DNA from 2 places in the Lactiplantibacillus sp. B652 genome. Region 2 is predicted to be linked to the other one. Evidence: predicted binding sites of a transcription regulator. Region 2 holds the regulator's gene; the other holds the start of a gene.
What was found. Region 2 encodes Rex, which represses fermentation and respiration genes when NADH is low (regulators of the CRP and FNR family bind a similar motif). Its sites were predicted from a motif close to TTGTGAANTANTTCACAA; they were not measured.
Positions count from the first base shown of each region.

Region 1 (3,428 bases), on a different contig from region 2:
TTACCATACATATAGGAAAGACTGAAGACACCCTTAGCCGCTGTGGCAGTCGATGAAGCCGCTTCTGAGGCCCCACTGGTTGCAGCCGCCTTAGTTGCTTCGGAAGCGCCACTAGTTGCGGCGGCTTGTAGCCAGGCAAACGGTAAACGTAACTTGTCCGTGAACCACGATTCAGAACCCTGGACTTTTGTCCAGCAATCCCACAACCACATTGCGCCGTAGAAGAACCGTAATGGCACACTCCAGAGGACGTTACCAGCACGTGAGACCCAGCCACGGAAGACGTTCCGGTTGTTGCGTGTCCGGAAGAATTCGTGCATGAAGTACTGGAATAGGTAGTAGCCAGAGAAAATCTGAACATAATACAACCAGTTGATCGCGTGCTTCAATAGAACGGCAATAAAGCCTGAAACGTTCCACTTGCCGAGGACTTGAGCCACGGCGTACTTAGAACCAATCGAGTCAACGGATGCTTGATAAGCGCCTTTGAATGGCTTGATCGTTACATCGGTCTTGTCGACGTTCTTGATGATACCTTCGACCGCTTTAGCCGCAGTTTCTTCAGCCCCTTGAACGATTTGTGGGACTGGGCGTGGTTGGCCAGGTTCTTGGTAACTCGTCGAATCACCAGCTAAGAAGATGTTATCGCTGTCCTTAGCTTGCATGAATTCGTTGGCGACCAGCCGACCACCCCGTGGATTGGTTTCGATACCGAACTTCTTGACAATACTGTTGGCCCGCACACCGGCTGTCCAGATCAACGTATAAGTCTGAATCGGATCTTTGCCCTTTAAGTTGACGTGGTCTTCGAAGACTTCCGTAATCATGGAGTTGGTCATGATATCCACACCATGCTTCTTCATGTAGGTTTCAGCCTTACCAGCTTGCGTCCGATTGAGCATGTTGATGATGGTTGGGGCGGCTTCCACTAATTGTAAGGTGATCTCTCTCGGGTCGAGCTTGTTGTCCCGTGCTAAGACGTCCCGATATTCAATCAGTTCACCAATTAGTTCGGACCCCGTGAATCCAGAACCACAGACGGTGAACGTCAACATCGCTTTGCGTTTTGCAGGGTCGAGTTCTGCCGCGCCCCGCCGAATAATTGCTGATAAATGTGACCGCAAAGCCATCGCTTGTTCGAAGGACCACAATTCAAAGCCGTGTTCCTTAACCCCTGGCGTACCGAAATCATTGGATTCACCACCAAGACTAATGAGCAGTTGGTCATATTGATAACTCCCATGCTCAGTTGTGACCGTTTGGGCATCCTTATCAATGCCGGTAACCGTATCCGTAACTAAACGGACATTTTTGCGTCGTGCGAACAACCGTTGCAAATCATATTGAATATGCTCAGGTTCCACCCGTTCCGTGGCAACTTCATGTAATTCAGTCATATACGTGAAGTATGAATGTCGGTCAATTAACGTAATCTCAACGTCCGGATTTTTCTTAAAATGCTTGGACAGTTTTTTGGTTGCGTAAACGCCAGCAAACCCCGCACCGACAACGACAATATTTTTCTTTGCCATTGCGTAACAACTCCCTTGAATAAATAGTGTAAAAAGATAATTCCACTAACAATTATAACGATAATGTAAGCGGTTGTCTATGGATTATGGGATAGAATGAATAATAAATCACATTATATGGAACCCAGAAAAAGTGGTATGATAGTTATGACCTAAAACGTTACCAAATGCGTCAATACTGGGACTAAATATCATTTATTTAATGAAATAGGATTGACTATTTGCAGGTAAAACGTTAAGATTAATGTGAATTTTCATACAAAAAAGGTTAGGAGTGGGATATCATGAAAATCAAATCAGTTATTACGGGTGCCTTGGTTGTGGCAATCTCCGCATTAGCTTTAGCAGGTTGTGGTAGCAGCTCTTCTAGTTCAAGCTCAAGTTCATCGAAGAAATCTTCTTCAAGTTCTTCAGCTAAGACAACGAAGGTTGCTAAATTAACCGCCGGCAGCAAAATGAAAGCGGGTACTTACGCGCTCGAAGAACAAAACTATTCACATGGCTACCGCACTAAGATGAGCATCACCGTCAACAATAAGGGGAAAATCACAAAGTCCAGTTATGACCAAGTGAACAAGAACGGCAAGTCCAAGGTTGACGATACTTCATATAACAAGCAAATGAAGAAGATCGCCGGTACCAACCCTAAGACTTACATGCCTAAGTTGAACAAGACGTTGACCGGCTCCGCTGCAACTGGTAACGTTGGTTCCATCGACGTTGTTACGGGTGCTACGGAATCTTCCAAGACGTTCCAAAACTACACGCAACAACTCGTTCAAGCTGCGCAAGCGGGTAACAAGTCTACCATCAAGATCGACAATGGCGCTAAGATGAAGGATGGCACTTACAAGCTGAACGAAAAGAACTACTCACATGGTTATAAAGTTACCTTTGCCATCACGGTCAAGGACAACAAGATTACTAAGTCTGAATATAACCAAGTTAATAAGAACGGCAAGTCCAAAGTTGACGATGCTGCTTACAACAAGCAGATGAAGAAGGTTGCTAAGACCAATCCTAAGACTTATCAACCAGCTTTGAACAAGTCCTTGGTCAAGAGCAGTGATCCAACTAAGGTTGACGTTGTGACGGGTGCGACTGAATCATCCAGCACCTTCATTCTTTATGCGGAACAATTACAAAATGCCGCACAAAAGGGTGACACTAACACGATCACGGTTGACAACATGATTTTCTCTGAATAAGCAAGTTAACGATTAAATTTTTGAGGCCTGAGGCGCATGCTGAGGGCCTTTTGTTTTACTTAAGCGAAATCAGACGACATAGCTGGTGAAGGCAGAACTCGTTTTGGCCTTAAAAAGGGTCGCAGCGACTGTATCAGCATCACCGGATGGCGTCAATTTTGGTATAAATGTTAGGACAATTTTTGGTATAATGACGATTGAAATTATAAACTAGGGGAAGTATTGGGCATGAAGCTAAAAAAATGGATTCAAATTGGGTTAATTGCGGTACTGATTTTACCGCTGTCTGCTTGTGGAATCACTTCCAGTAAACAAAAAAACGCTAGCAGTCGGCCGAAGCCAACCAAGGTGATCAAGACACCGATCGAAGATACCCAGTTCATGATGGGGACCGTGGTGACGCTACGGATTTATAATAAAGGGAAAGACAAGGTTTTGGACGGTGCTTTTAAGTTGCTGAAATCTGAAGCTAAAAAGATTACGGTCAATCAAAAAGGGTCCGAAATCGACAAAATCAACGCGGCTGCTGGTAAGCACCCGGTCACCGTTAGCAAGGACATCTATCCGATGATCAAAGCAGCCTATTACTACAGTGAAAATTCGGATGAATCCTTTGATTTAGCCATTGGACCAATCACGTCGCTCTGGCACATCGGTTTTTCCGATGCGAAGGTGCCGACGAAACAAG
Region 1 covers NZ_JAMSKY010000009.1:20,215-23,642, reverse strand. The annotation lists gene MZO40_RS11325 (FAD-dependent oxidoreductase) at 1-1,532, opposite strand, end outside; gene pplA (extracellular electron transfer flavoprotein PplA) at 1,817-2,740, shown strand; gene MZO40_RS11315 (FAD:protein FMN transferase) at 2,969-3,428, shown strand, end outside.
Region 1: a site for Rex is predicted at 1,777-1,794, ahead of pplA (extracellular electron transfer flavoprotein PplA). Genes of this name have one in related genera too.

Region 2 (3,428 bases):
TTATTTTGTATTCATGATAATTAAAATGTGCCAGTTGGTGGATTCCTGTTCGTCAGCCGATGCGCGTCCGATTCCGACCTCCGGGGCTGGCTGACAACGCTGGAACAGGGCGGACATCGATTTGAGCATTGTCAGCCAGCCCCTCCGGTCGGGAAACCGCTCGAATGACGGATGAACGCCCAGCTATCTTGGTACAATTGACCACTGGATATTAAGTGACCGGCCCTTCAGGCAAACTTTTTGATCAGTATTGATGCTGTTTTATGGCATTTTAGTACTGATCAGATTACTTGGATATGATTCACTAATTTCAACGGACACTAGTTTTGAATTTAGTCGATAAAATAGCCTTTGTTTATAATTCGAAACTTTGCTATCTCAAACGACTAAAGAAGATTCTGACAAGCTAAGTGAAGCTGTTTGTCAGGAACCTTAAAGCATTGGTAAAAAGTATTGCTATATGTTGGAGTCGGTCTGACAGTTAAAGTCAAAATGGCCCTGTACCAGGGAATCAACGACTAATCCAACAAAATGTTGGGGCCGCACATGTCTGCCTTTCGAATACCATCCCCGGCTGGAAGGTGTTTCTGACAATGCTCAGCGATGAAATTCCACTTAGCAAGCGTTGTGTGCTTGGTTAGTGGAAGACCAGTATTTAAGACGTGGTTTGTCGGCTTAAATCTGTGTCCATCGCGTTCCAGCGTTGTCAGAAATACCTTCCAGCCGGCGTAGGAAGCATCCACAACAGCAGGTTTACGCAAATTCGCACTGTTTCCAGCGGGTCTCAGCTGGCGGGCTTGAACTCAGAAAACACCATGATTTAATCATGATTCATGATAAATTAACGAACACAATGCGTGTGTTAATGAAAAAATCAAACAAACTTTCAAAAAGGACGTGAGCTGATGGTTAATCGCCGCCAATCAATCTTAATTCTGATTATTTATTTTATTGTTTATGCGCTACCAAGCGTCTTAGTGGCCGCCTTTCATCAACTGGGGTCCCAAGTCTTCTTGATTCAAACGGTCGACTACTTGGTCGGCGCACTGTTATTGCTGTGGCTAGCACGCCGAATGACAGCCAAAAACGCCGTTGAGCAGCAGCGCAGTAACTGGCTGGTCGCCATCCTATGGGGCCTGATTGGGCTCGTCCTAGTCATTGTCGGCCAAGTCCTGATTCTTAAAATAACTGCGATGTTGGGGCAATCGACGGCTTCCAACAATACGTCGACCCTACTCACCGTTGGGCAACAATACCCGGTATTTTTCTTAGCCATTATCGTGGGTGCCCCAATTATGGAAGAAATCGTCTTCCGCAAGGTCATCTTTGGCAACTTGAGTGCGGTGACCGGCAAAATCGGGGCCGCCTTGATTTCGAGCTTTCTCTTCAGCCTCGCCCACGCAGATGGTCATCTAATTCTCTACGCCTTCGTTGGATTGCTGTTCTGCTGGCTCTATCAACATACCGGCCGAATTCAGACTTCGATGACGTCTCATATTTTGATGAACGCTGCGGTCGTAGTACCGACGCTCTTGACTGCACTTCATTAGATTGCGTCGCTTATTCGTTCGTGGCATTAATTTAGACGTTCAAAAAAGCTTCTCCGAAAATTTATTTCAGAGAAGCTTTTTGGTATCATAATCTTGAGATGCATGCGCAGACTAATCTTCATCTTCGTCTGGTTCATCTTGACCGTTGTCACCCAATTGTTGACCATAATGTTCAATAAAGTAAATTAAGGTCTGTAATTCATTGGTTAAATCAACGTTTTGAACCCGCACTGTTTCTGGAACTGAGATCCGCAATGGGGTAAAGTTCATGATGCCTTTAACATTCGCATCAACTAACTCATCGGTAATCTTTTGAACAACCGTTGTTGGCACCGTTAAGATGGCAATTTCAATCTGTTGTTCGATCAATTGCTTTTTGAGTTCCGTCATTGGATAGACGGGAACCCCACTCTGGACCGTATTTGCAATGGCTTCATTAACATCAAAAGCCGCTGAGATCCGGACATTACTATTTTTATGGAAATTAAAATTCAACAGGGCGTGGCCTAAATTACCGACCCCAATCAGCGCGACGTTGGTTAGCGTGTCCTGATTTAGAATTTTTTTGAAAAATGCCAGCAGCGTTTCAACATCGTATCCATACCCGCGTTTACCGAGGGCCCCAAAATACGAAAAATCACGCCGAATCGTTGCTGAATCTACTTTAACCGCCTCGGACAATTCAGTTGACGATACCCGTTTCTTATCTGCGTCTAGTAAAATATTCAAATAGCGATAATAAATTGGTAATCGTTTTGCCGTTGCCCGTGGAATCTTTGTCTCTGCCATTCGGACGTTTCCTCCCAATCAAAAGTTTGTGAATTTGCTGACACTATTCTAGCATAACCTGTGACTTTGTGAAATAATAATTACTTATTATTCCGAATAATTGGGTCGAACCGTAACAATATGCTACAATTATCTCACGAATCAAATGTGAAAGGAGCTTAATAAAGCGTGATTTTACTACAAGTACAGCAAGTTATGCGGCGTTTTGGCGCCGATGTCTTGTTCGATAACGTACAAATGGACATCCAAGAACACGCCCGCGTTGCCTTAGTCGGCCGCAACGGTGCTGGTAAATCAACCTTACTTAAAATGATTGCCGGCGAGACCGTGCCTGACGAAGGCCAAATATCGATGCGCAAGGGTCTAACGATCGGTTACTTAGCTCAAGACCAAGGATTGGATAGTCAAAATACGATCTGGGAAGAAATGAGCAGCGTGTTTGCTGAACTACACGCCATTGAAAAGCGGATGCATGCGCTTGAAAATCAGCTCAGCGACCCCGCCATCATGAACGATGACCAGGCCTACCAACAAACCTTAAAAACTTACGACCAAGTTCAGACAGAATTTCAACAGAAAAATGGCTATGGCTACCAGGCCGAAATCCGTGGTGTCCTACACGGTTTTCAGTTCGATGCCGATGTTTATGACAAGTCGGTCACCGAACTTTCCGGTGGACAAAAAACTCAACTGGCCTTAGCAAAGCTACTACTAGAAAAGCGCGATTTACTGATTCTGGACGAACCGACCAACCACTTGGACGTTGAAACGTTGACGTGGCTGGAAAGTTACTTACAATCCTATGCTGGTGCCCTACTGATTGTCAGCCATGACCGCTACTTCCTAGACCGCGTCGTCAATGAAGTGTACGACCTGTCACATCACGAAATGGTACACTATACCGGGAACTACGACCAGTTTGTGCAAGAAAAGGCCGCTCGGATTCAAGCTCAGTGGAAACATTACGAAAAGCAACAAGCCGAGATTAGCAAGCTTGAAGACTTTGTCAACCGGAATATCGTGCGGGCATCGACGACCAAACGAGCTCAAGCGCGGCGGAAACAGTTGGCCAAGATGGACCGGATCGAC
Region 2 covers NZ_JAMSKY010000010.1:56,868-60,295, reverse strand. The annotation lists gene MZO40_RS12375 (CPBP family intramembrane glutamic endopeptidase) at 906-1,550, shown strand; gene MZO40_RS12370 (redox-sensing transcriptional repressor Rex) at 1,662-2,339, opposite strand; gene MZO40_RS12365 (ABC-F family ATP-binding cassette domain-containing protein) at 2,508-3,428, shown strand, end outside.